One region of the Dankookia sp. GCM10030260 genome, then DNA from elsewhere that is predicted to be linked to it. Evidence: predicted binding sites of a transcription regulator. Region 1 holds the regulator's gene; each other region holds the start of a gene.
What was found. The regulator LexA, encoded in region 1, represses DNA repair genes until DNA is damaged. The targets are predictions, from matches to a motif close to TGTTCTANNTANGTTC.
Positions count from the first base shown of each region.

Region 2: a site for LexA is predicted at 6,303-6,318, ahead of ACFQS7_RS28750 (type IA DNA topoisomerase). Genes of this name have one in related genera too.
Region 3: a site for LexA is predicted at 7,998-8,013, ahead of ACFQS7_RS07705 (DUF3072 domain-containing protein). Genes of this name have one in related genera too.

Region 1 covers NZ_JBHTDE010000008.1:137,099-147,482, forward strand. Annotated here, with positions in the region: gene ACFQS7_RS22115 (NIPSNAP family protein) at 70-750, shown strand; gene ACFQS7_RS22120 (amino acid ABC transporter substrate-binding protein) at 755-1,774, shown strand; gene ACFQS7_RS22125 (lytic transglycosylase domain-containing protein) at 1,790-2,512, opposite strand; gene ACFQS7_RS22130 (response regulator transcription factor) at 2,581-3,360, opposite strand; gene msrP (protein-methionine-sulfoxide reductase catalytic subunit MsrP) at 3,594-4,541, shown strand; gene gltX (glutamate--tRNA ligase) at 4,696-6,090, opposite strand; gene ACFQS7_RS22145 (ComEC/Rec2 family competence protein) at 6,356-8,440, shown strand; gene ACFQS7_RS22150 (NUDIX hydrolase) at 8,497-9,183, shown strand; gene lexA (transcriptional repressor LexA) at 9,201-9,926, opposite strand; gene glp (gephyrin-like molybdotransferase Glp) at 10,048-10,384, opposite strand, start outside.
Region 2 covers NZ_JBHTDE010000028.1:13,543-23,926, forward strand. Annotated here, with positions in the region: gene ACFQS7_RS28725 (ATPase, T2SS/T4P/T4SS family) at 1-333, shown strand, start outside; gene ACFQS7_RS28730 (type II secretion system F family protein) at 306-1,286, shown strand; gene ACFQS7_RS28735 (type II secretion system F family protein) at 1,286-2,248, shown strand; gene ACFQS7_RS28740 (tetratricopeptide repeat protein) at 2,245-3,009, shown strand; gene ACFQS7_RS28745 (secondary thiamine-phosphate synthase enzyme YjbQ) at 3,440-3,868, opposite strand; gene ACFQS7_RS28750 (type IA DNA topoisomerase) at 3,907-6,288, opposite strand; gene ACFQS7_RS28755 (glutathione S-transferase family protein) at 6,530-7,141, opposite strand; gene ACFQS7_RS28760 (SH3 domain-containing protein) at 7,685-10,168, opposite strand; gene ACFQS7_RS28765 (PP2C family serine/threonine-protein phosphatase) at 10,165-10,384, opposite strand, start outside.
Region 3 covers NZ_JBHTDE010000002.1:264,693-275,076, forward strand. Annotated here, with positions in the region: gene ACFQS7_RS07660 (sterol desaturase family protein) at 1-85, shown strand, start outside; gene ACFQS7_RS07665 (hypothetical protein) at 134-484, shown strand; gene ACFQS7_RS07670 (sensor histidine kinase) at 771-1,691, shown strand; gene ACFQS7_RS07675 (NAD(P)/FAD-dependent oxidoreductase) at 1,816-3,042, shown strand; gene chrA (chromate efflux transporter) at 3,233-4,570, opposite strand; gene ACFQS7_RS07685 (hypothetical protein) at 4,567-4,728, opposite strand; gene ACFQS7_RS07690 (ferritin-like domain-containing protein) at 4,842-5,381, opposite strand; gene ACFQS7_RS07695 (aldo/keto reductase) at 5,486-6,460, opposite strand; gene ACFQS7_RS07700 (alpha/beta hydrolase family esterase) at 6,505-7,851, opposite strand; gene ACFQS7_RS07705 (DUF3072 domain-containing protein) at 8,040-8,288, shown strand; gene ACFQS7_RS07710 (NADPH-dependent oxidoreductase) at 8,340-9,173, opposite strand; gene ACFQS7_RS07715 (hypothetical protein) at 9,266-10,384, opposite strand, start outside.

The sequences.
Region 1 (10,384 bases):
GACCCCCGCGGCGGAACATGCGGCACTCCGGCCGTCTTGCCGCGTCGCGGCGTCCTGGGGAGAAACACCATGTTCATCGAGCAGCGCATCTACACCGCGCATCCCGGCAAGCTGCCGGCCTGGCTGAAGGCCTATTCCGAGATCGGCGGCCCCGCCTCCTCGCGCACCCTGACGCCGCTGATGGGCATGTTCACGGTCGAATTCGGCCAGATCAACCGCGTGCTGTTCATCCGCGGCTTCGACGACATCGACGAGCGCGAGCGTGGCATGGTCCGGCGCGACGCCGATCCGGAATGGCAGCGCTTCCTGTCCGAGACCCGGCCGATCGGCGCGCTGATGGCGCAGGAAGCCAAGCTGCTGAAGACCGTGCCCTTCTCGCCGATCCAGAAGGTCGGCCAGCCCTTCGTCAAGACGATCGAGGGCGACGCCATGTTCGTCGATCACCGGACCTACGACTTCGAGCCGGGCCGGATCAACAGCTGGCTGCAGGCCTACGAGACGCTGGGCAAGCCGGTGCAGGACAAGCATCTCGGGCAACTGCTGTTCTTCGCGGTGACCGAATGCGGGCCGATCAACCAGGCGGTCTTCGCCTGGGCCTATAGCTCGCTCGGCGACCGCGACCGCCGCCGTGCGGCGATGGCGGCCGATCCGGCCTGGGGCGAATTCGCCAAGGCTACCGGCGGGCTCGGCGCGCTGAAGGCGCAGAACACCCTGGTGCTGAAGCCGGTCCCCTGGTCGCCGATCCGCTGAGGGCATGAGCATGGCCCCCCTGCGCTGGCTCGCCGCCGGCCTCCTCGCGCTCGGCATGGGCTCCGCTCAGGCGGGGCAGACGCTCGACACCGTCAAGGCCCGCGGCACGCTGAACTGCGGCGTCAATGTCGGCGTCGCCGGCTTCTCCCTGCCGGACAGCCAGGGCACTTGGCGCGGCATGGATGCCGATCTCTGCCGCGGCCTGGCGGCGGCGCTGTTCGGCGACCCCAACAAGGTCCGCTTCGTGCCGCTGACCGCGGTGCAGCGCTTCACCGCGCTGCAATCCGGCGAGATCGACGTGCTGATCCGCCAGACCACCCTGACCATGACGCGCGACACCACGCTCGGCCTGCGCATGGTCACGGTGAACCTCTACGACGGCCACGGCTTCATGGTCCGCCGGGACGCCAATATCGGCGACCCCAAGGGGATGGACGGCATGACCGTCTGCCTGTCCCCGGGCACGACGAACGAGCTGGTGACGGCCGACTGGTTCCGCACCAACAGCTCGCGCTTCACCCCGCTGCTGCAGGAACGCATGCAGGACAATGCGCAGGCGCTGCAGGCCGGGCGGTGCGACGCGATCGGCACCGATGCGACGCAGCTCGCCGCGCTGCGCAGCCAGTTCACCAAGCCGGGCGACTTCGTCATCCTCCCCCAGCGCTTCAGCAAGGAGCCCTACGGCCCCGTGGTGCGGCGCGACGACCAGGAATGGTTCGACGTGGTCCGCTGGACCGTCTCCGCGCTGATCCAGGCGGAGGAGCTGGGCGTCACCAGCCAGAACGCCGAGCAGATGAAGGCCAGCCCCAATCCTGACATCCGCCGGCTGCTCGGCGTCGATCCGGTGCTGGGCCAGGCGCTGAAGCTCGACCCGGCCTGGGCCGGCAACGCCATCCGCGCCATCGGCAATTACGGCGAGCTGTTCGAACGTCACCTCGGCCCGAAGACCACGATCGGGCTGGAGCGGGGGATGAACCGGCTCTGGACCGATGGCGGGCTGATGTATTCCTGGCCGATGCGCTGATACCGGCCGCCCAGGTCAGGATCGTCGCGGCAGCAGGGCCGGCGCCCGGCCGGCGAGCGGAATCGGCGCCGCGCGGTAGGCATCCAGGCCGCGCCCGGCTCCGGATGCCGCCGGCAGCAGCGGCGCCCGCGCCGCCCCGTTGTCCAGCATCGCTCCGCCGCCGGGCACCGCCGCTGCGAAGGCTGTCGGCGGCGGCGCCGGCATGCCCTGCTCCGCCAGCCAGGCGGCGGCGACGCGGGCGCGATAGGCCTCGGCGAAGCCGGGGGTCTGGGAATGGTAGGCCGCCGCGGCCTGCATCCAGTCGCCCCGCGTCGCCTGCAGCTCGGCCAGGAAGCGCGCGCCGTAGCGGGCGTTGGCCAGCGGGTCGAAGGCCTCCTCCAGGGTGGCGAAGGCCTGCGGGTGGTGGCGCAGGTTGATCTGCAGGCAGCCGACATCGATCGACCGCACGCCGGCCGCCTGCAGCGCCCGCACCGCGGCAATGGCTGCCGCCTTGTCCGGGTAGAAACTGCCGCGCCCCTCGGCATTGACCGCCCAGGGCCAGGGGTGGGTGGTCCCGGTCTGCGGGTCGCGCCGGCCGCTTTCCACCCGGCCGATCGCCGCCAGCAGCCGGGGCGGGATGCCGCGGTCCCGCTCCGCCTGGGCGATGGCGGCGCGGCACGACTGGCCGGGTTCGGCAGGCTGCGCCCGGACGGCCCCGGGCAGCAGCAGAAGCAGCAGGCAGCAGGCGATGGCGCGCATGGTCCGGACCCCGGCGCCCGCGGGATGCGGGCGCCGGCCGGGTCAGCGCAACCGGCGTGCCAGCGGCGTCAGGCGGGTACCGCGAGGAAGCGCGGCGCCCGGCGGACCCAACCGCGCGGCGCCGGCTCGGCTTCCGGCTGGCGGGTCAGCCGGGCCGCCTCGATGGCCTGGGTCGAGGGCTCGAACACCACGTAGCCGCGGCCCCAGACGGTGCGGATGATCTCGGCGGCGCCGGCGGCGGCTAGCTTGCGGCGCAGCTTGCAGACGAAGACGTCGACGATCTTCGAATCGGGTGCCTCGGAGTCGGCGTAGAGCCGGGTCATGAAGCGCTCCTTGGTCAGCAGGACGCCCTTGTGGAGCATCAGCGTCTCGAGGAAGTCGAATTCCCGCGCCGTCAGGTTGACCCGGGCGCCATCGACCGTGACCGCATGCTGTTCCTGGTCGAGGATGACGTTGCCGCAGACCAGCTCGGCCGAGGTATAGCCGCGGGCGCGGCGGGCCATGGCCTGCATCCGGGCATGCAGCACCGGCGCACGGAACGGGTGGAAGATCACGTCGTCCGCCCCGGCATGCAGCGCGGCCTCCTCCTCCTCCGGCACCGCGGGGCCGCTGCAGGACAGGATGATGGGCAGGGTCATGCCGCGGCGGCGCAGGTCGCGCAGCGCCGGCAGGGAGTTGCGCAGCGGCTGCCCGACCCGCAGCAGCACGAGGTCATAGGGGCCACTGAGCGCGACCACGGAGGGAAGTTCGGCGATGCTCTCGGTGGGATCGCACAGGACGCCGAACTCGGCCAAAGCAGCTTCGAGGTCGGCCGTGGAGCCGTGATCGGCGGCGATTGCGATGCGCATGTGAACTCCAGTAGCTACAACGTATTGTCAGATCACATAATAGTGGGGCGCACTTAGGATACAATCATAAAGTACACATGTCCTGGACATGATTGCCTTGCGTAACGCATACCGGGCGTCGCAGGGGGCGTAACGGCGCCGGGGGCTGCGGCGAAAACAGCAGGGAGAAGGGCCGCCGCGCTTGACGGCGGCCGTACCCGGTCCCTTCTGGAACGGCGCCACGGAGCTCTGTCATGCTGATCCGAATTCCACGCGGCTGGGAAATCCCCGAGCGCGATGCAACCCCCGAGTCACTGGTGTTCGGTCGTCGTGCGACCCTGAAGGCCGCCGCCGGTCTCGGCGTGGCGGGCATCGCCCCGCTGGCCTGGTCGTCTCCCGCCGTAGCGCAGGGCTTGGCCGCCCCCCGCGATGCGCGTTTCCAGCCCGGCCGGGAGATCACCGCCGAGAAGGATGCCACGACCTACAACAACTATTATGAATTCGGAACGGATAAAGGCATTCACCACGCGGCCCAGAAGCTGCCGCTCAGCCCCTGGACGGTGAAGCTGGACGGGCTGGTCGATACCCCGCGCGAGTTCGCCCTGGAGGACCTGCTGAAGACCATGCCGCTCGAGGAGCGGGTCTACCGGCTGCGCTGCGTCGAGGCCTGGTCCATGGTGGTGCCTTGGACCGGCTTCCCGCTGGCCGCGTTGCTGAAGGCGGTCGGGCCGAAGCCGGAGGCAAGATATGTCCGCTTCGAGACCGCGGCGGTGCCGTCGGCGATGCCTGGCCTGCGGCAGTCCTGGTACCCCTGGCCCTATATCGAGGCCTGCACGGTGGAGGAGGCGGCGAACGACCTGTCCTTCATGGTGGTCGGCGCCTATGGCAAGCCGCTGCCGCCGCAGAACGGTGGGCCCATCCGCATCCACCAGCCCTGGAAATACGGCTTCAAGGCCGGCAAGTCGCTGGTGAAGATCAGCCTGGTGGCGCAGCGGCCGAAGACCTTCTGGGAGTCGATCCAGGCCTCCGAGTACGGCTTCTGGGCCAATGTGAACCCGGAGGTCTCGCATCCGCGCTGGAGTCAGGCGAGCGAACGGGTGCTGGGGTCGGGCGAGCGGATTCCCACACAACTGTTCAACGGCTACGGGGAATTCGTCTCCGGCCTCTATACCGGCCTGCAGAAGGAACGGCTCTGGGCCTGAGGATCGGCCACGAACAAGGTCGGGAAGGGAAGGGCATTCCCTCCCCGAACCCCTCCCTTCCTTTTTCCGAGGCTGGAACCCGCCGCACGGCGAGTGCCGGACCCACGGAAGTGAAGGCAAGGCCAGGGAGGATACTTCCTCCCTGGCCTTGCCTTCACCCGGCCGCCGCCAGGATCCGGTCCATCGCCTCGGTCCGCCCCAGCGCCCAGAGCACCGCATCGATCGGCGGGCTCTGCGTGCTGCCGGTCAGCGCGATGCGCAGCGGCTGCGCCACCTGGCCGAGCTTGACGCCCTTCACTTCGGCATAGTCGCGCAGCCAACTCTCGAGGTCCGCACGCTCCCAGGGCGCGTCGGTCAGGAACTGCGCCAGGTCGGCAAGTCGCTCCTTGGCCTCCGGCGTCAGCAGCGCGGCGGCCTTCGCATCCATCGGCGGTGGGCCCTCGACCGCGGCGAAGGCGGCGGAGCTCGCCAGCTCCTCCAGCGTCTTCGCCCGCTCCTTGAGCACCGGCATCAAGGCCTGGATGCGGTCGGCACCCTCGGTGCCGAAATCCACCTTGTGCTTCGCCAGCCGCCCCAGGACCTCCCGCGTCAGCCGGTCGTCCTCGGCGGCGCGCAGGTAGATGCCGTTCAGATGGGTCAGCTTGACATAGTCCATGCGCGAGGCGGCGCGGCCGACGCCGCCGAGGTCGAACAGCGCGACGGCCCGGTCGCGCGGGATGTGCTCCTCGTCGCCATGGCCCCAGCCGAGCCGCAACAGGTAGTTGCAGACCGCCTCCGGCAGGAAGCCCTGCTCGCGGAATTCCAGCGCGCCGACCGCACCGTGGCGCTTGCTCAGCTTGGCGCCGTCGGCGCCGTGGATCAGCGGGATATGCGCGAATTTCGGCCGCTGCCAGCCCATGGCGTCATAGACCATGCATTGGCGGAAGGTGTTGGTCAGGTGGTCGTCGCCGCGGATGACATGGGTGATCCGCATGTCGTGGTCGTCCACCACCACCGCATGCAGGTAGGTCGGCGTGCCGTCCGACCGCAGGATGATCATGTCGTCCAGCTCGGCATTGGCAACGCGGACCTCGCCCTGCACCAGGTCGGCGACCACCGTCTCGCCGCCCTTCGGCGCCTTGATGCGGATCGCCGGCGCGACCCCCGGCGCGTCCTTCGCGTCGAGCCCGATCCAGCGGCTGCCGTCGTACTTGAACGGGCGCTTGGCGGCCTCCGCCGCCGCCCGCATCGCTGCCAGCTCCTCCGGCGTGTCGTAGGCGAGATAGGCCTGGCCCTTGGCCAGCAGCTCCCGCGCCACCGCGGCGTGGCGCGCCTCGTTCGCCGTCTGGAACACCGGCGGCTCGTCCGGGCTCAGCCCAAGCCAGTCGAGGCTGTCGAGGATCTGCTGCACCGCGTCCTGGGTGCTGCGCTGGCGGTCGGTGTCCTCGATCCGCAGCAGGTACTGGCCGCCGTGGTGGCGGGCGAAGAGGAAATTGAACAGTGCGGTGCGCGCCCCGCCGATATGCAGGTAGCCGGTCGGGGAGGGCGCGAAGCGGGTGCGGACGGACATGGTGCGGTTCCCAGGGCTGCGCCGCGCCGCGGCGCCATGCGGGCAGGCTCAGTAGTCCAGAACAGGGCATTCGGGAAATCGCCACCGACCCGACGCAATATTCGAATTACGTCGTATCGATCACGTTTCGTCGATTAAATGGCGTATTGGGCGCTCAATATGCAGTTAATGGTTGAGTCGCCCGAGTCGCACCGCGTAAGCGACTCGGGTGTCAAATTCCATCGCACGGGCAGGCGTGGCGTGGCTCGGCCGAGGCTCCTCGGCCGTGGCCGGGTCGTTCGGCCTGCTGGCTGCCGAACGCGCGAGGCTGGCGCCCTGGCTGGCGGTGGCGCTCGGCGCCGGGGTGCTGCTGTACTTCGGCCTGCCGGCCGAGCCGCCCGAGGCGGCCATCTGGCTGGCGCCGCCCCTGCTTGCGCTGGCCGTCTGGACCGCGGCGCGCTGGCCCCTGCCGGGCTGGGCGCTGGGGCTGGTGGCCGCCGCCGCGCTGGGCTTCGCCGCCGCCACCTGGCAGGCCGGGCGGCAACCGCCGATGCCGGACCTGCCGCGCGGCGCCACGATCCTCGAGGCGCGCATCGCCGCGGTCGAGTTGCTGCCCGACGGCCGCCGGCTGACGCTGGAGGCACCACGGCTGGATGGCGGCGCGCCGCTCGCCCGGCATGTCCGCATCCGCCTGAAGCAGGACGACCCGGCCACGCCCCAGCCCGGCGACCTGATCCGGGTCCGCGCCCTGGTACGGGGCCCGGCCGCGCCCGCCTATCCGGGCGCCTGGGACTTCCAGCGCGCCGCCTGGTTCTCCGGCCTGGCGGGCAACGGATTCGCCATCGGCCGGGCCGAGGTGACGCCGGGCGGGGCGGCGCCGCCGTTGCTGGCCGGGCTCCGCACGACGATTGAGGCGCGCGTCACCACCGCCATCCCCGGTGCGGCCGGGGCGGTCGCCGCGGCGCTGCTGACCGGCGGGCAGAGCGCCATCCCGGCCGGTGACCTCGCCGCCATGCGGGACAGCGGGCTGGCGCATCTGCTCAGCGTCTCCGGCCTGCATATCGCCATCGTCATGGGATTGACCTTTGGGCTGCTGCGGCTGGGCTTGGCCCTGATCCCCTGGCTGGCGCTGCGGCTGCCGGGCAAGGCGCTGGCGGCGCTGGGCGCGCTCGGCGTGGGGGCGCTCTACCTGCTGCTGACCGGGGCCGCGGTGCCGATGCAGCGCAGCTTCGCCATGGCGGCCCTGGCGACGCTGGCCCTGCTGACCGGACGCCGCGCGCTGAGCCTGCGCGCCTGGGCGCTGGCCGCGGCGGCGGTGCTGCTGCTGCAGCCAGCCGCGCTGCTGGGCGCCAGCTTCCAGATGAGCTTCGCCGCGGTCCTGGCCCTGATCGCGGGATGGGAATGGCTGCGGCCGCGGCTGCCCCGGGCCGGCAGCGGCGCCTGGCGCCGGCGGCTGGCGCTGGCGGCCTTCGGGGTGGTGGCGACCTCGGTCTTGGCGGGGGCGGCCACCACGCCCTTCGGGCTGCACCATTTCGGCCGGCTGCAACTGTATGGGGTCGCCGCCAATGCCCTCGCGGTGCCGCTGACCTCGGCCCTGGTCATGCCGGCCGGCATGGCGGCGGCGGCGCTGATGCCCTTCGGCTGGGAGGACCTGGCGCTGGTGCCGATGGGCTGGGGGGTGGAGGGCATCCTCGCGGTCGCCCGTTGGGTCGCCGCCTGGCCGGGCGCGGCGCTGACGGTGCCGCCGATCCCGGCCTGGGGGCTTGGCGCCTGCGCTTTCGGCATGCTGTGGCTGTGCCTGTGGGGTGCCCGCTGGCGCCTGCTGGGGGTGCCGTTGATCGTGCTGGGAATGGGCAGCGGCGCCTGGCAGCGGCCGCCCGATATCCTGGTTTCGGCCGACGCCCGGCTGATCGGGCTGCGGGCCGGGGAGGGGCTGGCGCTGCAGCGGCTGTCCGGTGCCTCCGGCCTGACGCGGGACAGCTGGCTGCGGCTGTTCGGCACGGCGGCCGCGGCGGGCCTGCCGAAGACCGGAGAACTGGCCGACGGCAGGCTCGCCTGCACGGCCGGCGCCTGCACGCTGCGCACGGGGCCGGCGGCACCCGTGGCCGTGCTGCTGCGCGGCGCGCCGCCGGCCGAGGCCTGCGCCGGCGCCGCCCTGGTGGTCTCGGCCGAACCGGTGCGCGGGCGCTGCGCCGCCCAGGTGGTGGACCGCTTCGCGGTGTGGCGGAACGGCGCCCACGCCATATGGTTGGAGCCGGGCGGGGCGCGGGTGCTGAGCGACCGCGCCGCGCGGGGCACCCGCCCCTGGGTGCCGCCGGTGCCGGTGCCGCGCGGCACGCCCTCGCAGGATCCGCCGGCACCGGTCGAATAGGGGCAAGGCGGATGCAGCCGGACTATCGCGCGATGCCGGTCGGTCCGGACATCAGGGTGGATCTGCTCCCCGGCAGCGTCGCGGTGCCGGCCGGGCTGGAGCCGGCGATCGCCGCCGCCTGGGCGGCCGCGCAGGGCCGCGCCGGCGGCCGGCTGTTCGACGGCCGCGTGTTCTCCGTCAGCGAACTCGCGCCGGACCGCATCGCCGGGCAGCTGGTGGCCTACCGGCTGGTGGTGGCGGCCTATGCCGACCCTGGCCTGGCGGCCGCGCTGCGGCTGCGGCCGCTGTCGGTCTGCGGCGTGCTGCGGATGCCGGACGGCATCCTGTTCGGCCGCCGCCAGCGCGGCGCGACCTATGAGGCCGGGCTCTGGCAGACCCCGCCTGCCGGCAGCGTCGATGCAGGGGCCGTGGTCGGCAACCGGGTGGATGTGGTCGGGCAGCTGCGGGCCGAGCTGGCCGAGGAAGTCGGCCTCGATTGGGGGCGCATCACCGGGTGCCGCGCCGTCACGCTTGTCGAGCATGCGGCGACCGGGGTGCACGACCTGGCCTTCCTGCTCGACACGCCGGCCGGCTTCGCCGAGGTCGCCGCCCGCCACGCCGCCACCGGCTGCGGCGAGTACACCGAACTGCGGGCGGTGCCGGAGGCGGCGCTGGCCGGCTTCATCGCCGCCGCAGCCGGCCGGATGGTCCCGGCCGCGCCCCTGTTCCTGCGGGCGGCCGGGCTGTTGGCGGATGGCGCCTGACCCGGCGCCGCCGCCGGTCAGTACTTCCGCAGCAGCCCGATCAGCCGGCCCTGCACCCGCACGCGGTCCGGCCCGAAGATCCGCGTCTCGTAGCGCGGGTTGGCGGCTTCCAGCGCGATGGAATTGCCGCGGCGGCGCAGCCGCTTCAGCGTCACCTCGTTCTCGTCGACCAGCGCGACGACGATCGAGCCGTTCTCCGCGGTGTCGCCGCGGCGGATGATCACCGTGTCGCCGTCCAGGATGCCGGCCTCGACCATCGAATCGCCGGCGACCTCCAGCGCATAGTGCTCCCCGCCGCCGAGCAGGGTGGCCGGGACCTCGACGCTGTTGCCGGAATCCCGCAACGCCTCGATCGGCAGGCCGGCGGCGATGCGGCCATAGAGCGGCAGATGCACCGCCGCGGCCTCGGTCGATTTCGGCACGCCGGACGGGTTGGCGGCGAAATTGCCGCGGATGACGTTCGGCGCGAGGGCCGGGTCGCGCGGCGCGGCCGGCTGCGTCGTCTCCGCCGTCCGGCGCGGCGCCATGTTCTCCGGCAGGCGGATGACCTCGAGCGCCCGGGCGCGATGGGCGCGGCGGCGCAGGAAGCCGCGTTCCTCCAGCGCCGTGATCAGGCGGTGAATGCCCGATTTCGACTTCAGCTTCAGCGCCTCCTTCATTTCCTCGAAGGAGGGGGAGAAGCCGGTCTGGCGCAGATGCTTGTCGATGAAGATCAGCAGCTCGTGCTGCTTGCGCGTGAGCACCGTATCGCCTCCGTCCGCGGCCGCGCCCCTCCCGCGACGCGGGAACAAAGGGGCAACCGAGTCGGAGTGTTCTACGTAGGTTCTCCGCGTCGGGTCAAACGGTTTTCCATAGGATACGCATTCAAATTCCGAGATCGCCCAAGGGGATGACCTCCACCGCCGCGCCGGCGGGCAACGCCGGGGCGAGCGGCGCGCGCAGGATCAGCCCCTCCGCCCGCGACAGGACCTTCAGCATCGAACTGTCCTGCTGGGGGAAGGGCGTGGCAACAGGCTGCCCATCGGCGCCAGTGGCGAGGGTGGCGCGCAGATGGTCGAAGCGGCGGTCGTTCGCCGCCAGGGGCGCCCCGGCCAGGGCGCGGATGGTGCGAGGCGGCTCGCCCGGCAGGCCGGAAAGCCGCGCGATCGCCGGGATCAGGAACAGCACGGCGCAGACCATGGCGGAGACCGGGTTGCCGGGC
Region 2 (10,384 bases), on a different contig from region 1:
ATCATCCGCATCGAGAACATGGTGCAGATGGGCCAGAGCAGCCTGCCCAGCCGCGCAATCCGCACGCAGATCGCCAGCGCGGTCGACATCATCGTGCAGGTTGCGCGGATGCGGGATGGCGGCCGGCGCGTGTTGCAGGTTTCGGAGGTCTGCGGCCTCGAAGGCGAGGTAGTGACGATGAACGAGGTGTTCGTCTTCGAGTACCAGGGCGAGGACGCTACCGGCCGCATCCGTGGCCGATGGGTCACGCCCGCCATTCGTCCCGGCTTCCACGAACGCCTGGAGTACTTCGGCCTCGGCGATGCATGGATGAACGCATTGCGCGAGGCATGACCATGCGGGATGGCCCTCTTCTTGCGCTTGCCGCGGTGCTGATGCTTGGTCTGATCCTCGGCGCCCTGGCACTCGTCCACGCGGGGGCCGAGAAGCGGTTGCGCGAACGCATCCGGGGCCTGTCTCAGGCTGCCGAGACGACAACGGCCCTGCCCAGCATCAGGGTTGGCCGGTCGACCCACGGACCGCTGCGCATGCGCATCTTCCGCATCCTATGCTTCAATCCCGACATCCCGCAGGAACAGGTCGTAGCGTGGCCCCTTATCCTCCTGCTGAGCGCCGCGGTGGCCTGCCTTGCGACATGGTGGCTGGATAGCATGCTTGGCCGGCCGCTGGGTCTGGCGGCCGGGCCGGTTGCTGGCGTCCTGACCGTGCGTTCTGTGTTCCGCTGGCAGCACAGCCGCTATTGCGAAGCGGTCTTCCGCCAGATTCCGGACGCGCTGGGCTTGATGGTCCGCGCTATCCGGGCTGGCCTGCCATTGGCTGAAGCGTTGCGCAACATCAGCCGGGAGATGCCCTCCCCGACCAAGGAGGAGTTCGCCCGCGTGGTCGGCGACATCGCCATTGGGCGGCCGGTTGAAGCCGCATTGGTGCGCCTGCACGAGCGCACCGGCCTGACAGAGTACGCCTTCCTCGCGGTCACGCTTGGTTTGCAGTCGCAGACCGGTGGAAGTTTGGCCGAAACGCTCGACAACTTGTCCGACATGGTGCGGAAGCGGGTGGCGATGGCCAAACGAGCCAAGGCGATGGCCGGGGAGGCGAAGGCGCAGGCCGGACTGCTGGTGGTGCTTCCCTTCATCGCCGCGTTGGCCATGTCCTTCATCCAACCCTTCTACATCGCAGCCTTCACCCAGAACCCAACCGGCCAGCGCATGGCGATGATTGGCCTCGGCATGATGCTTCTGGGGGTCCTGACGATACGCTGGTTGATCCGCCAGGCAGGACGGGACTGATGCCGGCCCTGCCCGACTTGCCGACGCTGTTGTTGGCGGCCGGCGTCGCCGGTCTCGCAATCGGCCTCGCGGTCCTGGCCGCGGCGCTGCTGGCGCATGTCGCCGAGGAGAGCGACTTGAGCAGCCGACTGCGCGACGTGGTGCGAGCGGGGGAGCACACCGGCAGCGCACGCAGCGCAGGAAGCTTTGCAGCGGGACTGCTGCAGCCATTCCTGCGGCTCGGCGAGATCCTGCGCGATAGCGCCATCATCTCCGGCAAGGAGGTCGACGGATTCCAGCGCGCGATGATGGCTGCGGGCTTCGATGCGCGACGCGCGGTGCCGATCTTCCTCGGCGCCAAGGCTGTGCTTCTGGGCGCGTTGCCGTTGGCGGGTTGCGTCCTGGCCGTGGCGATGGATCTGGATCGCCTGGACGGAGGCAAGGTGGTCGCCGGGTCGCTTGCCATTGCGGTATTGGGTCCGAACTGGATGATCAATCGATTGCGGGGGCCGTTCCAGAACCGATTGCGTCAAGGGCTGCCGGATGCGCTGGACCTGCTGGTGGTCGCAGCGGAGGCAGGACTTGGCCTGGAAACGGCGGTGGACCGGGTCGCACGTGAAATGGCGGGGTCCAACCGGGCGATCGCCATGGAAATGAACATTCTAGTACAGGAACTTCGCATGCTGCCCGACCGGCGGATGGCGTTGGAACGGATGGCGGAGCGCACCGATATCGAAGGCTTCAAGCGACTGGGATCCACCCTGTCGCAGACCCTGCGCTATGGCACACCTCTGGCCCAGGCCCTGCGAGTTCTCGCCTCCGATATGCGGCAGGAGCGGATGCTCCGCATCGAAGAGAAGGCGATCCGGCTGCCGGCGCTGCTGATCGGTCCACTGATCCTGTTCATCCTGCCCGCCCTCTTCATCGCGTTGATCGGGCCTTCGGTCCTCGAACTCGGCAAAACCCTTGGAGCGCCGCAATGACCTGGGCAAAATCCACCGCGGCTGCCATCTGGCCTGCCTTGGCTGCCATCATGCTTGTTTCCTGCGCCGGACCGCAGTCAGCCGGTACGCGCGAGTACGACGGCGCCTCCCGCCTTCGGGTCGCCGCCGCGGCCGAGGCTTCTGGCCAGACCGACGTCGCACTGTCGATGTACGCCTCGGCCGCCGCGGCGGAGCCAGGCCAAGCCGATGTGCAGGCCCGTTTTGCCGCCGCCCTGATCCGCAACGGCAGTCTCGCGCAGGCTGAGCAGGTGCTGAGCCGGGCGATCGAACGGCGGCGCGACGACCCCGCACTGCTGGTTCAGTTGGGTCGCCTGCGGCTGCGGTCCGGCGCGGCAGCGCAGGCGTTGGAGATATTCGAGAGAGTACTGGCCGCGGCACCGCGGGACGTCGGAGCTCTCGACGGCCATGGCGTTGCCCTCGATCTCCTCGGGCGCCATGCCGAGGCGGAGCGGAGCCATCGCGCAGCCTTCGCACTGGCACCGAACGGCGTGGGCGTAGCGAATAACCTGGCCATGTCCCTGTTGCTTGTCGGACGGTCAGAGGAGGCGGCGGCGATCCTCGAACCGCTGGCCCGGCTGCCCATGGCGCCACCGCGGGTGATCACCAATCTGGCGATTGCAAGAGCCGCATCCGGAGATAGTGACGGCGCGCGGTCCCTGCTCGATGGGGATGGCAAGAGCGGCGGCATCGACACAGTCGTGCAAGCGCTATCTGGCGGCGCCACGCCGGGGCGTAGCTGAAGGGGCATCGGCATCATTTTCGTGTTCGGACATTCAAGGCACACGTTCTTCTGGTCATCGCCGGCCTAGAGATGGCCGGCGCCGTCGATGCCCTTAGCGATCTCCTGACACCCAGAGAATTTCGTATCCGGGTTCCTACCGCTGCTCCAGTCGTTATCCTCACAACCTGTCTCTCCTAAGACGGACACTGCGCTGAGGCGCAAGTTTCTGGCCGGTTTCAGCCTCTACCTTGATGGTGCTGATCCGGAACGAGGGCAGATTTTCTCTCCGAAACGCCGAAGAGTCTCCGGACCTTGAGGGTTGGCCGACTTTACCAACAAGGTCTAGCACGTTGTTTTTGCTCGATCTTAATGCGGCCCGGCTGGTCAGGATTTAGCGGAGCGACTGCTCACCCAATGGGCGTCGCTGACGCTCTCCAAAGCCCCAAGCTCTATGTCCGCTCGCCCAATAGGTGCAGCACCAGCTCTCGGTGGTGCGGCGCTAGGCGGTGCTCCCAAAGGTAGATGCCCTGCCACGTCCCCAACACGGGCAGGCCGTCGGCGACGGGGATCGACAGCTGCGTCTGGGTCAGCGCAGCTCGAATATGGGCAGGCATATCGTCCGGCCCCTCCTCCGCATGCCGGTAGCGGCCGGCGCCACCATCCGGCACAAGGCGCGTCAGAAATCTTTCCAGGTCGGTCCGCACGTCCGGCGAAGCGTTCTCTTGCACCAGCAGCGAGGCCGAGGTGTGCCGGCACCAAATGGTGAGCAAGCCGGTGACGATCTCCTGCTGCCTGACCCAGCTGCAAACCTGATCAGTAATAGCGATAAGCCCTCGCCCATGCGTCACGATCGCGATGCGATGCAGGTGTTGTTCCACACCACTTCTCCCCGATCAGCCAGTTCCAGCCTCTCTCGTCACAGCCATCCGCGCTCGCGGAAGCTGACGAGATCGACACCCGCCGGCGCGTACCAACCGCCGGTGCGATAACGGGCACCGAGTTGAAGCGCCGCTTCCTTGTTGCCGAAAGGAATGCGCAGCGGTGTATCGCCCTTGGGAGCATCGGCAGACTGAAGCTCCGGCGCGCCCTTGCCGGGTCGCGTCGCTCGTGGTGTCCCGGCGCTGGCTTTCCGTTTCCGGACAGCTGCCTTCCGGCCCGGCATGGTGCGTTTGTCGCCCAGCTCCGACGCGGCCTTCGCTGCCGGCACATCGGCAGCACATTGGTCCGGTGGGCGCCTGTTCGCCACAGTCCTCCGAACGGGCGACGGTCGCCCGCTCCCGACATCAGCCTGCGCCTGTGCTCCGTCCTTCTTGGGCGCGTGCTGGTCGAGGAAGGCGCGGCAGGCGGCGCCGGACGACGTGTAGCCCCGGGGCGGCTTCAGCCCTTTCTGCCGGGCGAGGCTCTCCACAAAGCCCTTCATCGCCGGCGTCGGCGGCCGATCCGGACCCGCTTCCCTGGCGACACCGCCCAGCAGCCTGGCGTCCACGTCGCCGGCGCCCTCCTGCAGCCGCCCAATGATCCTGCTGGCCTGGGCACAAACGGCGTCGATCGCCCCGACCATCTCCTGCTGCCCGACCAGCACCTCGTCGAGCAAGCGCTCCATCTGGGCCGTCACGCCGGGGTCGACCAGCGCCGGATCGGCGCGCTCCAGCACGGCAAAGAGCGCCAGGCCGCGGTCGGTTGGCACGATGTGCTTGCCATCGGCGACGAGGAACTCCTGTGCCTTGAGCCCGCGGATAATCTCGGCCCGGGTCGCCGGCGTGCCGATGCCCTTGGCCTCTTTCAGCCGCTCTTGCAGCGCCTCATCAGCGACAAAGCGCCAGGCATTCTGCATCGCCTCGATCAGCGTGCCCTCATTGTAGCGCGGCGGCGGCCGGGTTTCCTTGTCCTCGACCGTGGCATCGCGCAGCGTGGCTGTCTCGCCGTGCCGCAGGGCGGGCAGCAACTGCGCCTCCTCGCCCTTCTCCTCGGCCGGCTGCCAATCGGGGAAGGCCGTGCGCCAGCCGAGCTCGATCGGCTGCCGCCCCGCGGCACGGAACAGGTAGCCCCGAACATCGAGGGTGACGGTGGTCTGCCGGTAGCGGAAGTCCGGCATCATGGCCGCCAGGTAGGACCGCGCGATGACGTCGAACAGCCGCCGCTCATCGCCCGTGAGCCGCGGCCAGACCTCCCGCAGCGTGTCCACCGTGTTGACGTTGGGGATGACGGCGTGGTGGCTGGCCCCGGCCAGGCCCTTGTCGTGGAAATGGCCGCCCGCGCCGCGACGGATGACCAGCGGCTCGGGTACCGGGATCTCGCTGAAGGCCCGTCCGACCCGCAGCCCGGCGACGATCCGCGACGCATCCGGGATCAGGCTCTCCGGCAGGTAGCGGGTCTCGGCGCGAGGGTAGGTGATGACCTTCTTGCCCTGGCCATCATAGAGTTCTTGCGCCACTTCGAGCGTGCGCGCGGCCGACCAGCCGAAGCGCGAGCCGCACAGCTTCTGCAACGACGGCAGGTCATGCAGCCGCGGCGGCCCCTGCCGCTTATCCTCGACCTTGACCGCGAGCGGCCCGGCGAAGCCCTCAGCGGCCGCGGCGATCGCTTCGGCATCCTCGCGCCTCAGGATCCGCTCCTTGGGCGCATGCCGCATCCGAAGTTGCCCGGCTTCGGCCTGGGCGGTCGCCACCACCTCGAAATAGGCCTGCGGGACGAAGTTCCGGATCTCCAACTCGCGCTTGCAGACGATGGCCAGCGTCGGGGTCTTCACCCGGCCGACGCCGATGACGCCCCGCCCGCCGCGGGCCAGGGTCACGGTGGCCGCGCGGGTCAGCGACAGGTTGTAGATCTGGTCGGCCTGCCGCCGCGCGACGGCGGCTGCATAGAGCCGGGCATACTCGGCATTCGGCCTGGCCCGGGCGAAGGCGTCGCGGATGGTCTGCGGGTCCTGGGCGGTGAAGATCACGCGCATGACCGTTCCGCGATAGTCGTAATGCTCGAGGATTTCCTGGCCAATGAGTTGGCCCTCGCGGTCGCAGTCGGTGGCGAGCCAGACGCGCTTTGCACCGCGCAGCGCGTCGCGGATGGCCTGGAGCTTCGGCGCCTTGTTGCCGCCCGCGGCGGGCTTAGTGCCATAGAGGCCATCCGGCCGCAGCAGGACCGCCGTCCAGCGCTTCCAGTCCGGCGAGACCTCCTCGGGTTCGAGGAGGTCGAACAGGTGACCCTCGGCCGGCAGGATCGCCCCATAGCGGCCGCCGACGGCAGCGCGCACGTCCTTCGCCTGGCTGGTCTTCTCAGTGATGACGATTTGGTCTGGCATGCGGGGGCTCCGCATGTTCTCTATAAATTCCCGATGGAGAGCGCCATCACCTTGGCCCGATCGTCATCGATATCCGGCAAGGATTCTGACCGCAGGCGCCGTTCCGCTTTTGACCGAGAGCGGACAGGCGGCTTTCGGAGCTGACCGGGCAAAAGCAGACCTTCGTTATTCGTCGGCCGCACCACAGCGTTCAGCCCGAAGCGGCCCTAGCGCTTCCTCCTGATAAGCACTCTGCAGGCAGCTATCCGAGGCTTAGACCCTTGAAGGCAGGCCGGCCAAGGCAGCGCGACAGCCAGTCGGCGACATGCGGATAAGGCGAGAGGTCGAGCTTTGTCGTGCGTTGCCAATCGAGCACCGAGGCGACATTCAGGTCGGCCACCGTAAACCGGTCCCCAAGCATCCAAGGTCGAGTGGACAGATCGCCGTCCAGCACCCTCAACGGTCTGTCTAAGTCACTCCGCGCCTTGGCGAGCGCCTCCTCGTCCACTACGCGGTAGCCGATGGCGTTCACCAACAGCATCACAAGTGGCTTCTCCAACTCCGCAACTACCCAAAAACTCCATTGAGTTACCAGCGCCTCCTCCTCAAGGGAGCGAGGAACCAAAGCGCTGCCACTGCCGTACTTTTTGGCAAGATAGAGGTTGATCGCCGTGGATTCAAACAGCGCAAAGCCGTTGTCATCCATGGCCGGGATGCGGCCGTTCGGGTTCACCCGTAGCAGTTCCGGCGTTTCACGCGCGACACGGTAGTGCACCGGCACTACCTCATGCGGCACGCCAAGTTCGCGCACCATCCAGACGCAGCGTGCGACCCGCGATTGCGGAATTCCATATATTTTTATGGCATCGGTCATCTTGTCCTCCCTCTATGTATCGAGCCGCTTCATGCGCTCGTCGCACCGTCACGGCGGAAAGCGCTGCGCCGACCAGGGGCATTCTGGGCCGCCGATCGGTCCTGCAGCATGGCACGCCCAGCCGTTCTAATAAGCCGCCCAGGCTCAAACTCCTTCCGTTCGCGCCGGAGTTTCGACGGAAGACCTCGGCTTTCCGCCCACCTCAGCCAGCAGGGCCGAACGATCTGATGTTCGCTCCTGGTAAGGTGAGCGGCGACCTTGAGCGTCTGAGATGGGCGCTGAGCTGCCCTGGAGGCTCGCGTCACCTATGTCAGCTTCCCAGCTATCCTGGACGTTGAGTTGCCAAGGTGAAACGGGTGCTCTGTGCTGGAGGCGGTCGTTTTAGAAGGCCCGACTGCGGCTCGTGGCGACAATGGTTACTCCGGCTTGCGGCCTACCGGTCCTGGGCAGGATCCACAAGTGGAACAAGGCCGGGCATTCCCGAGCGCCGCCTGTCTGTAACATCCAAATTTTGCCGCAGTCATCGCGCGATACAGCCCGAACCTACGGGACCGGGTCCACCAGCCCGGAATACACCCAGCCCCACGGTACTTCTTCCCCGACCTGAACCCATCCAGCGTTCTTCGAGAAGACTCGCAGCCTGGCACCACCCGGCGCTGTGCGCACGATTGTGGAGTTCCCGTTCGGGGCTGCCCTGACATACCCGGCCTGCTTCATCGCAACGTGCTCGGTCTCGCCCATCCTCAGTGCTGCCGCAGCTGGACTGATGACTTGAGGCAAAGGAGGACCGGCGGCGGGCGGAGATGTCTCGACCGGCTCCGTGCTCGATGGCTGCGCCTGGCGAGGCGTCTCGGTGCTCTGCGGGACCCGCGCTGCCGGAGCAGGTCGGACTGCCTGCAGCGGCTGGGCGGGTGCTGGCGAGGGCGCCGGAGGCGTGCCGGCGAGTGTCGAGGGCCGCACATTGGCTATAGATGGCAGACTGTATCCGGGACTGGATGGACGGTGTCCGATTCCCGTGACCAGGGCCAGCGCCGCGACCGCGCCCGACATCGCTAGTAGACGTTTGTGGGTCGTCCTGTCCTCAGGGACGACGGCGGCATCGGCGAGGGCCTGGGCATACGTGGGCAGGAGTTCAGCGGCCCGACCTTCGAGGGCCTGACGTCGGGTCGTGTGCGCGACCACCGCAGCCCGAAGGCGGGCCAGTCCTGCGGCGACCTCGCGCTCCAGCTTCGTCCGCTGCGTCGCAACGTCGCGCTCGACCAGCGCAATCTCGGACGGCGAAACACCTCGGTTTGGATCGAACTGGAAGTTGGCCTCGTGCGACCGGCGCCAGGCCAAGAGCTTGGCCACCGTGGTCGGTCCAAAGCCGGGCACGGCGAGCAGCCGGTGGCTGACGATGTCGCTGGCAGTGTCGATGCCATGGCTGGCCAGGGTGGCGACCCGGGCCGCGCCGATCCCCGGGATCTTAGCATTGGCCAAGGAGAAGCGGTCCAGGTGGTCTTCAAGCTGCTTGTCCCGCCGCTGCTCCTGCAGCTTCTGCAGGCGTTTGGCGCGTTCGCTTGGGAGAGCGTCGTACTGCGCCTTGATGTGGCTCAGACCAGCTCGGATCTCGGCAGTCCCTGGTCCGGGTAGTGGTGCGGCCCAGGCCCGCTGGAGCGCCTCCCAGTCCCGCTTCACGTCTGCCAGCTTTTGCTGGAAGGGATTCTGGCGGTTGGCGCGAGCGTTGCGATGGATGATGAAGGTGATCACGCCGACGGCAGGCACCATGAGTGCGCGCACATCGGGTGGTGCGATGGCAAGGGTGGCGAGAATGCTCGCTCCTACAGAAGCCCACGACGCGAATTTCAGGCTGCCTCCAGCTCCGGCAAGCGCGAGCGCTGGTGGAGACGGCGCCGGTGCTGCCCCGGGCGGAGGCGGACATCGGCCGACCGACGGAGGGTCAGGAACCTTCGACACTTCTTGCCAGAGGGCGGCCATGCCAGTGGCGCCAACCGTCGCCCCGGGCTTGAATACGACAGGGAACAGCGTGATCCCGCTGGCGCTCTCGATGGCGCACCAGGGGCAGGCGCTCAGGCCTTTGCGATAGTAGTGGCCACCGTTCGCACCGCAGACCCGCAGGTCGGACGCTAGCTCGCCCAGAGCCGCCACCCATTGGTCGGCACTAGGCCGCCCACCGCGCACCGTCTCGGGAGCGAAGGCCTTTTCGAAGAGGTCCTGAATGGTCGGCGTTAGTGCACCGATTGGCAGGCTGCCTGGAGGAGGCTCCATGGCCGTCCGGGACCGGTCGCGGGAGTAGGCGTAGCGCGACGCCTGGATGGCATCCTCGATCAAGGGCGGCTCGCCAGCCCCCTTGTAACGGCCCGCGAAGGGATGGCGGGCGATGCAGAGCAGCTGAAAGACGATGACGGCCAGGCCGAAGCTATCCTGGTTAGGCGTCCTGACTACCCCGGTGTAGCTGGCGCGGCCCTGCATCTCCGGCGGCTGGTGGGTGCCCACGCCAACCTCACAGAACCAGGTCTTGCCGCCCTGGATGACTTGGAAGCTGTCGCAGTCGATCATCCGAACCGTGGCGTCCTGACCGACCACCAGGTTGCCGTGATTAACATCACCGATGACCAGTCCCGCGGCATGCACGGTCGAGAACGAGCGTGCGGCGTTGGCAGCGGCGTGGATCAGGAAGCGCCAGTCGGCCGTTGGGAACTCCTGAAGGCGGAGCTTAGGCCCGTAAAGTTTGAAGACGGGTTCGTGCCCGCCGACTTTGGGCATCGTGAAGCCTGCGACCTTTCCCGACGGATCCTGCAGCGTTCCCGTCGGCCAGGCAGCGATCTTGAGGAGCGGAGGGGTCGCCATCCTCGCCATGGCGGAGAGCTTGGCGGCGTGCTGGACACTAGGCGGCTTGAGGTAGACCTTGGCGACAGCATCCGGCTGCCCGACAACGTCAAAGACGGCGCCCTCTCCACCGCGGCCGAGCTCCTTGCCCAGAGCAATGGGATTGCCCCGGATGTCGAGAAGTCGGCCCGGCTTCACAGGACGGAGATCTTCTCGAGTGGCAGCGCACGGGTGGCCATGACCAGGGTCTTGTCGTCGTCCGTACGCCTGTTGACGTGGTCCGATCCGAGGTAAGCCGCCAATCCTGGGGACGGCGCTCCTGAGTGATCCGGCTCGGTGCTTGCCAGCCACTCGAAGATGGGCTGGAAGGCCGGGCCGTGGACCGTCTTCGCCGCCATGTCGAGCACGAGACGC
Region 3 (10,384 bases), on a different contig from region 1:
GCCGGAATCCCTGGCGAGCGGTGGCTGGCTGCGACAGCAGGCGGTCGGGCTGCGGCGGATGGTGGGGGCGATCGCCGGGCGGTAGGCTCGCTCGCGCTACTGGCTGAAGGCGCCGCCGCATGAGGACCGCTGCATGAAAGCCCTGGGCATCCTGCTGTTGCTGGCGACAGTGGCGCTCGGCGTGCTGGTCGGCTTCCAGTACCTCGCCCGCCGGCGGCGGCCCTGGATCGTGACCCTGCACCTCGCCTGCGGCGCGATCGGCGTCTGGCTGTTCTTCCTCTTGTTGCATGCCCCGCCCGAAGGCAGCATCGCCCCGCCGGGCCTCATCGCCGGCAGCCTGTTGGGCGCCGCCGTGCTGGGCGGGCTGCTGCCCCGGCTGCTCGCCCGCCCGGCCCGCCGGGCCGCCGAATGGCTGTTGGTCGTCCATGTCTTCACCGGCCTTGCGGGCTTCCTGGTTTTCCTGTCCTGGGCTTCGCGGCTGTAGCGCGCCCGGGCCACACCGCCGACCGGCCCGTTTTTCTCGATGCGTCGTGGCACTTTACCCCGGGTCGTCGCGTTCCGCGCACGATCCACAGATTGCGGCGCGTGCCGCAAACTGCGGCACCGTTGCCAAGGATGCCACCCTGCACGATGACGCCGAGCCCCAACGGGGCCTGACCGACGCTTGGCAACGCGCGCTGCGGATCGCGGTTGGAAGCGGTCTTGCCCTCGTCGCCGGGGTGGGGGGTGAGCTACTCCCTGCGCTCGGAGCGGCGGAGCGGCAGGCCCTGTTGCTCGCCGCGGTGGCGGTGGCGGCGCTCGGCGTCGGCCTTGCCGGAGGGCTCGCCGCGGCGGCGGCCGGCTTCGTCTGGCTGCTCTGGCCTGCCGCCGAGGCCGGGACGCTGGGCATTCCGACGCTGTTGCGGGCTTTGCTCTGGTTCGCCTTGGCCAAGGGCGTTGCCGCGGCGATCGCGCTGCCGCGCGGTCACCTTGCGCGGCTCGCTGCCCGGCTGCGCGGCACGGAGGCGGTGTCCCGCGAGCGCGGCCTGCTGCTGGAGGAAATGTCTCACCGGATCCGGAACGACATGCAAAGGCTCGTCGGCCTGCTGCAGGCCCAGGCCGGCACTGAGCCGGCGGTCTCCGGTGCCCTGCTCCAGGCCGCCGGCCGCATCCAGATCCTTGGTCGGGTCCACCGCCGGCTGGCTAGCCGGGGCGGTGCCGGCATGGTGGATAGCCAAACCTTCCTGGAAGGCCTGGCCGACGATCTCCGCGCCGCCTTGCTGCCCGACAGCGGCATGGCGCTGACTGCGGAGGCCGAGGCGCATGGCCTGCCGGTCTCCGTCGCCGGCGATCTTGGGCTGGTGGTGAACGAGCTTGTCACCAATGCCCTGAAATACGCCTTCCCGCGGGCGCAGGGTGGGATCGTCCGGATCTGCTTCCTACGACACCACGACACCTACCAGCTTACCGTCTCCGACAACGGCATCGGCCTCGGCAAGGCTCGGCTGGCGGCGATGGGCAGCGGCAGCGGCATGCGCCTGGTGCGGGCGCTTGCGGGGCAGCTCGGCGGGCGGCTGGACGTGCGCGCCGGCGAGGTGGGCGGGACGCTCTGCACGTTGCGCTTCCCCGCCGCGGGTCTCGCACGCGTCCCGGCGGCCGAGGCCTTGCCCGATGCGCCGATGGAGGAAGGACGCCGCGCCGGTATGCGGTAGGACGGCGCGCCGGAGGGCGTGAGCGCCCCGGATGGGTGAATCCGCCCTGCAGACGACAGGCTGCAGCGGAGCAGTGCTCATGCACGAACGCAATCCGCTGTAGGAAGGCCGGCGCGGGGGCTGTATGGCCCCCGCAGTCATCGTCCCTGTCCCCCGGATCCCTTCGCTGACCAATCCGCCGTTCTTCGATGTGATCATCCTCGGCGCCGGCGCCGCGGGCCTGATGGCTGCGATCAGCGCCGGCCAGCGTGGCCGCCGCGTGCTGCTGCTCGACCATGCCGAGGCGGCGGGGAAGAAGATCCTCATCTCCGGTGGTGGCCGCTGCAATTTCACCAACAGCGACTGCCGGTCCGACCGCTTCCTCTCGGCCAACCCGCATTTCGCCAAGTCGGCGTTGGCCCGCTACACCCAGCACGACTTCATCGCCCTGGTGCGCAAGCACGGCATCGCCTTCCACGAGAAGACGCTGGGCCAGTTGTTCTGCGACGGCTCGGCCCGGCAGGTGGTGGCAATGCTGCTGGCGGAGGCCGCGGCCGCCGGGGTCGACCTCCGCCTGTCGCACCGCGTCACCGGCGTCACCCGGGCGGACCACTTCCGGGTCGAGACCGACCGCGGCGCCTTCGAGGCGCCGTCCCTCGTGCTGGCCACCGGTGGGCTATCCATCCCGAAGATGGGCGCCACCGGCCTGGCGCACGACATCGCCCGCCGCTTCGGCCTGCCTTTGGTCGCGCCGCGCCCCGGCCTGGTGCCGCTGACCTTCGAGGGCACCTTGCTCGACCTGATGCGGCCACTGTCCGGCGTCGCGCTCGACAGCATCGCTCGCTGCGGCAAGGTGGCGTTCCGGGAGGCGATGCTGTTCACCCATCGTGGCCTGTCCGGCCCGGCCATCCTGCAGGCCAGTTCGTACTGGGCGCCGGGGGAGCCGTTGCTGGTTGACCTGCTGCCCGGCCAGGACCCGACGGCCTTGCTGCGGGTCGCCCGCCGCGCCCGGCCGCGGGCGGAGCCGCGCACCATCCTCGGCGAGTGGCTGCCGCAGCGCCTGGCCCAGGCGCTGGCCGGGCTGCATCTGCCGGGGCCGCGGATGGCCGACCTGCCGGACCGCGCCATCGATGCCGCAGCCGGGCAGATCAAGGCCTGGCGCCTGCTGCCGGCCGGAACGGAGGGCTACGCCAAGGCCGAGGTGACTTTGGGCGGCGTGGATACCGCGGCGTTGTCGTCCCGTGACTGCCAAGCCAAGGCGGTGCCGGGGCTGTTCGTGGTGGGGGAGGCGGTGGATGTCACCGGCTGGCTCGGCGGCTATAATTTCCAATGGGCCTGGAGCAGCGGTTGGGTGGCCGGGCAGGCCGCCTGAGCAAGCCTCTGGAGGTTCGCGCACATGAAGAAGCTCAAGCAGCCTTTCCCGCCGGGGGCCAGTGCCGATTGCGGCGCGAAAGGCTGCTTAGAGTGTGATCGTCTGAGGTGGACGCACCGAAGGACGTGAATCAGACGACAGAACAAGGGCCTGGAGTCTGTCCGGCGCTTCTATCAGCGCCTGACAGACTCTAGCCAAGCAGCCAGCCGAAGGCGGTGTGCAGCACGAGACCGGCCAGGGCGGCGATGCCCAGGGTCTTCACCACACCCATCTTCATGCGGAACAGGCAGATCGCCGCCAGCATGGCCAGCAGCGCCGCGACCGGATCGATACTGGCCATGATCGGCACCTCCAGCGTCGCCGGGCCGAGCGGAATCTCCCGCATGGCGCCGAACAGCACGCGTAGGCCGAACCACACCGCCAGGTTGGCAATGACACCGACCACCGCGGCCGTCACTCCGGCCAGCGCGCCCTTGAGCCGCGGCGCGTCGTGCAGCCGCTCCACATAGGGGGCCCCGAGAAAGATCCAGGCGAAGCAGGGGGCGAAGGTGACCCAGAGGGTCAACAGCGCGCCGAGCACCCCGCCCCAGACGCCGCCTTGCGCATGGCCCGCCAGGTAGCCGACGAATTGCAGCACCAGGATCAGCGGCCCCGGCGTGGTCTCCGCGAGACCGAGGCCGGCCAGCATCTGCCCGGCCGAAAGCCAGCGGTAATGCTCCACCGCCTCCTGCGCCACATAGGCCAGCACGGCATAGGCGCCGCCGAAGGTGACGATGGCCATCTTCGAGAAGAACCAGGCGATATCGCCCCATACCGCTGTGCCGAGCAGCAGCACCACCGGCCAGACCCACAGGACAACCGCCAGCAGCCCGGCCCGCCGCGCTGCACCGGTCAGCCGGGCGATGCGGTCCGGTTCGGCAGCCAGCAGCGCATCGAGCAGCGCCGGCGGGCCGTCCTTCGGCTCGGCATGGCCGCCGCCGGCGAAGGCCGCGGGGGCAAGATAGCCGGCCAGGCCCGCCGCAAGGACCACCACCGGGAAGGGCAGGTTGAGCAGGAACAGCGCAGCGAAGGCCAGCCCGGCGGCCGCCCAGGGCACGCGGCCCCGCAGCGCGCGCTTCGCCACCCGCAGCAGCGCCTCCACCACCAGCACCAGCACGGCGCATTTCAGGCCATAGAACAGCCCGGCGATGATCGGCATCTCGCCGAAGGCGACATAGATCGCCGACAGCGCCAGCATCACCACGGCGCCGGGGAGGACGAAGAGCAGCCCTGCCGCCAGCCCGCCCTTCACCCCATGCATCAGCCAGCCGAGATAGGTGGCAAGTTGCTGCGCCTCCGGACCCGGCAGCAGGGTGCAGAAGTTCAGCGCATGCAGGAAGCGCGCGTCGGAAACCCAGCGGCGCTCGTCCACCACTTCGCGGTGCATCAGCGCGATCTGCCCCGCCGGGCCGCCGAAGGACAGGCAGCCGATGCGGAACCAGACGCGGGTCGCATCGGCGAAGCTGGGGAAGCCTGGCGTCCCGCTCACCGCGGCACCACCTGGCTGGCGGCGGCCGACCACGGGTCGATGAACCGGGCTCCGGCGACGTGGATGTCGCGCGCCTCGTTCTGCGGCAACTCGTCCATCCGCGCCATGAAATGGTCCCCGTCAAGCCGACGCCCGACGATATGCCATGCGACCGTCACGATGGGCAGACCGTCCGGTTCGTCCGTGGGCGATTACGCAGGACATGGCCGCCACCGGGAAGTGCCGCCGGGCGGCAGGCAGCGGCGGAGATGCTCCGCCGCTGCCCTAAGCCTCAGGCGGCGCCGCGCTTGCCCTTGCGGTCGTTCGCCGGCTCGGTCTGCTGCATGCCCTCGATCGCCGCCGGGTTCACCTCGCTCTCGGCGAGCCTGGAGAGCGTCTCGTCGGTCTGCTTCTCCTCCGCCAGCGTCTCGGCCAGCAGGTCGGCGAGCTTGGTCTGCCCGGCCGCCTTGGCCAGCGCGACCATGGTGCCGTAGGCGGCGATCTCGTAGTGCTCGACGCGCTGGATGCCGGCGACCACCAGCATGTCGAGGACAGGGCCCTTCTCCTGCTCCTCGATCTCCTGCTGCGCCTCCTCGAGGATTCCGCGCATGCCCTCGCAGACCTTGCGGCCGGCCTTGCCGCCCAGCATCTCCAGCGCCTGGTCCAGCCGCTCGACCTGGGTCTCGGTCTGTTCGGCGTGCAGCTGCAGCGCCTCCTTCAGCGCCGGCGAGCTGACCTTCTTGGCCATCCGCGGCATCACGCGCAGCGCCTGCTTCTCTGCGCTGTAGGCGTCGCGCAGTTGCTCGATCATCAGCTTGTTCAGGTCGTCCATTGGCCGTTTCCCTCCGCGTCGTGGCCGGGGTGGCCACGGCAGGGCGGGAACGGGGAGGAAGGGGCAGGGTTGCCGCGCACTCCTGAACGGCAACCCTGCCCGATTCAGGCGCTGGCGGCGTCCAGCTTCGCCACGGCCGCCGGCGAAAGCGTCAACGATGCCGCCTTCACCAAATCGTCGATCTGCGCATCGTTGGTCGCGCTGGCGATCGGCGCGCTGACCACGGGCTTGGCCAGCAGCCAGGCAAGCGCCACCTGCGCCGGCGTCGCCCTGGCCTCCTGCGCCACCGCATCCAGCGCGTCGAGCACCGCATGGCCGCGTGGCGTCAGGTACTTCGCCATGCCGCCGCCGCGCGGGCTTTTGCCATAATCCGCCGCCGAGCGGTACTTGCCGGACAGGAAGCCGGAGGCGAGCGCATAGTAATTGATGACGCCGACACCCTCGCGGGCGCAGAGCGGGCCGAGCTCGGCCTCGAAGCCCTCGCGCTCCATCAGGTTGTACTGCGGCTGCATGGTCTCGTAGCGCGGCAGGTCGAGCTTCGCGCTGGTCTCCAACGCCTCCTGCAGCCGTGGCGCGGAATAGTTGGAGGCACCGATGGCGCGCACCTTGCCAGCCTTGATGAGGTCGGCGAAGGCCGAAAGCGTTTCCTCCAGCGGCGTCTCGGGGTCGTCCTTGTGCGCCTGGTACAGGTCGATGACGTCGGTCCGCAGCCGCTTGAGCGAGGCATCGACGCTGGCCATGATCCAGCGGCGCGACAGGCCGACGGCGTGCTTCGGGCCGTTCCCCTCGGCGTCGCGCGGGCCCACCTGCATGCCGACCTTGGTCAGGATCGTCAGCTTCGCGCGGTTGCCGCGGGCGGCCAGCCACTCGCCGATGATCGCTTCTGACTCGCCGCCCTGGTTGCCCGGCACCCAGGCGGAATAGACGTCGGCGGTGTCGATCGCGGTCAGCCCGACCTCGGACAGCCGGTCGAGGATGCGGAAGGACGCCGCCTTGTCCAAGGTCCAGCCGAAAACATTGCCACCGAAGACGATGGGCGGGACGGTGATGCCGCTGCGCCCCAGGTTGCGGTGCCGCATGACGTTTCTCCTCGTGCTCGGCGGTGAGGATGCCGCCGGCGCGGTCAGCGGTCCAGCAGGCGGGCGGCACGCAGCGCGCGGCGGAGGATCGGGCCCGGGGCGATGCGGCCGATGCGGGCAGGGGCTGCCGGCGCCTCGTCCGGCTGCGGCCGGGCCTTCGACGGCTCAGGCTCGTTCGCCAGCAGTTGCCCGAGCCAGCCGCGCGGTCCCGCCAGTGGTGTCGCGGATTGCGACCGGGCGGCAGCGGCGGCGGTCTGGGCGCTGCTGTCGCGCCCGATGGCGATGATCCGGTTGAGCCACCCTGGTGACCCTGCATCCGCCGGCACGGGCGTCGGCGGCGCCACGGTCTCCGGCGTCCCGGGCCGCGTCCGCCCGGTCTGCGGCGCGGGGGCCCGCTGCGTGGCGGCGCCCAGGCCGAAGAAGCCGGCGATCGCCGTGGTGGAGGAGACCCCGACGTCGAGGATGAAGGGCGCCGCCTCGCCGAGCGGCGCCCCCCCGGTGCTGATCGGCACACCATGGCCCATGCCGGCGATGGCATGGTGTTCCAGCAGCGGCATACCGTCCCGCCCGTGCCACACCTCGACGCGATGCGCCCGGCCGAGCGATGCGCCGGCCTCGGGGGCGGCGTCCAGCCCGTGCAGCGCCTGCCACTGCTTGACGATCTCCGCCGCATTCGGCGGCCGGACGGTGGTGTCGGCATCGCCGTGCCAGACCGCCACGCGCGGCCAGGGACCGGGATGCGACGAGGCGGCGCGCACCGCCGCGGCGCGCTCGGCCGCCGGGCGTGGCCGGCCGGTCGCCATGGCCTCGAAGGCCGCCGCCGTCGATTGCGCCGCGCCATGCGGCAGGCCGGCCAGGATGGCGCCGGCGGCGAAGACCTCCGGATACGTGGCCAGCAGGGTCGAGGTCATCGCGCCGCCGGCCGAGAGGCCGGTGACGAAGACCCGCGTCGGGTCCAGCCGGTGCTGGCTGATCATATGCGCCACCATCTGCCGGATCGAGGCGACCTCGCCCCGGTCGCGCTGGCTGTCGCCCGGCTCGAACCAATTGAAGCAGCGGTTTGCGTTGTTCGCGGCGCGCTGTTCCGGCAGCAGCAGGGCGAAGCCCTGGCGCGCCGCCAGCACCGACCAGCCGCAGCCGCGGTCATAGCCGCTGGCGGATTGGGTGCAGCCATGCAGGGCGACGACCAGCGGCGCCCTGGCGGGCAGCGCATCGGGGACGAATTCCAGCATGCGGAGCTCGCCGGGATTGCTGCCGAAACCACTTACCTCCGCCAGCGCGCCGTCGCCGGACGGCACGCCGCCGAGGCTGCCAACGGAAAAGCCGGCGCCCTGTGCCATGGCCTGGCTGCGGCGGACGAGATCGGCGATGGCGATGCGGCGGGGGAACAAAATGCGGGTCCTTCAGGGACGCCGCGTGGTGCGGCTTCATGACCAGCGTGAAGCGTGGAGGTGAGTTTCGCTGCGTCGCAGCATATAAATTTGCTGCAACGCAACATGCACATCGAATGCGGCGGCAGGCAACGCGATGCCAGAGTGAACGTTAAGCGAACACCCAATCGGCAAAGGAAGCCCGACCCATGGCGAAACACCCTGCCCCGGCCCATGACGCGCCCGAGAATCCCAAGCTCGACCCGGAGCCCGGGTCCAACACCATCAAGGACCCGGACGACTGGACCACGGGTGACGAAAAGATGACCGGTGCCCAGGCCAGCTACTTGAAGACGCTCAGCGAGGAGGCCGGCGAGGCCTTCGACCCGGGACTCAGCAAGGCCGATGCTTCGAAGCGGATCGACGAATTGCAGTCCAGGACCGGGCGTGGGCGGTAGCCCCACCCGGCGCCGGCAGCCAGGGCCATGGTGGCCCTGGCTGCCGTGCCGCTACTTGAGCGGGAAGCCCAGCGCCCGTAGCGCCGCCGCCAGCATGTCCCGGCCGCGTAGCGCCTTGATGGTGCCGTTGCGGGCAATGACGCGTGCGGTCCAGGTATCCGCCGCCATCTCGTTCCGCTGCGAGAAGGCGCTCATCTCGGCGTCATAGGCGGCGCGCGCCGCCGTCTCGCCGGAGGCATCGTAGCGGCCGCGGTGCAGGATTGTGGATTGCGGCAGGCGCGGCTTCACCTCGCCCTCCGCCCCGGCCTTCGGATAGCCGACGCAGAGGCCGAAGACTCCGGCAGTGCCCGGCGGCAGGCCGAGCGTCGCCGCCACCCGCTGGGTGTCGTTACGCAACGCGCCGATATAGACAGTCGAGAGGCCCAGGCTTTCGGCGGCCACGACGGCATTCTGCGCCGCCAGCGCTGCGTCGATCGAGGCGACCAGGAAAGCTTCGAGGAAAGGCGTGCCCTCCAGCGGCTTGCCCTCGGCGATGCCCATTCGCTCGTTGCGTCCGACATCGGCCAGGAACACCAGGAACAGCGGACATTCCAGGATGTGCTGCTGGTTGCCGGCGACCTCGGTCATCACTGCGCGGGCCGCCGAGTCGGCCACCTCGACCACCGACCAGGTCTGCAGGTTCGAGGAGGTAGCGGCGGATTGCGCCGCGGCGACCAGTGTCTCCAGCGTGCCGGGCGGCAGCGGGTCGGGCCGGTAGCCGCGGACCGAGCGGTGCTCGACCATGCCGGCAATGGTGGCGTTCCAGGGGCCGGCGGGTGGCGTGGCGGCGCCGTAGCGCGCCGCCAGCGCCGCCTGCTGGGTGGTGGGGGAAGTCATGCCGTCCATCGAACCGCTCCTCGCGTTGCAGCGAGGCTAGCGGGAACGCTGCCGGTGGCAAGGGCTGCCGGCGCCAGGCCGGAGTGGTTGGTCACGGCCGGTCAGGGTCGCATCTCCAGCAGGGTGATCGGTGGGACGCTGGGCGCGAAATCGCGCAGCGCCGCCTGGATGCGCGGCACATCGGCTTCGGTCACCGCATAGAGGGTGATGCCGAAATTGGTCTCCCCGGCACCGATCCGCCGCGCCGCCAGCCGCGCCACCGGGCGCCAGGACGGCGGTTCCACCGTGCCGCCGCCGTCGAAGAGGAGGGCGAGGCCGATCCCGCGCCGGGCCGCCTCGGCCTCGGCCTGGGCGATCTGCACCGATTCCGGGATGGCCCGGGAGGGTGCCGGCATCGGCGCCACGACATAAGGATTGTGCCAGTTGATCCGGCCCCAGCGCGTCACCATCACCGGCCCGCGCCAGTATTCGGTGACGAAGCGGGCCATCTGGTCGTCGGTCGCGTGCAGCGCCTGGGCCGATTTTACCGCGTCGATGCTGCGCAGCGTGTAGCCGGCGCCACCGATCAGGAAAGAGGCGCAAACCGCAGCACAGGCCCAGGGTCCCAAACGGCTGAACAGCGCCTCCGCCGGGCGGTCGAAGACCACGAGCATGGCACCGAGGCCGAGAAAGATGACGTAGATCTCGTAGCGCGAGATCGAGACCAGGCTGCCGGCCAGGAGATGCGCGAAGCCGGCGCAGCTGAACAGTATCACCGCAGCGATCCGCGCGCGGTCGCGGGCGTCGAAGCCCGCCAGGGGTCGGGTCCAGCGGAAGGGCGCGACCGGCGCGCCGAGACCGATCACCGTGCCCCAGCCCGCCACCAGCACGCCGAGCAGGATATGCGCGCCGCCATGGCTCAGCAGGTTCACCCGCAGGTTGGTGTAGAAGATCCAGACCAATCGACCCGGCAGACGCCGCCAGTCGGTTTCCGCACCGGTGCCGGCGACCATCGACCGGTCGAGCACCGATTGCGGCAAGGCGGGCAGGCCGAGCGCATGCATCGTGCCGAAGAAGCTGCCCAGCACCAGGACCGTCAGCCCCATTATCCCGGCAGCCAGCCGCCAGCGACCGAGCGCCATGAGCACCAGCACGCAGCTGAGGGTTACCGACCCCGTCTCGAACCGCAGCAACGGCAGCAGGACCAGGGCGGCGATCCACCAGGCATCCGCCCGCTCGCG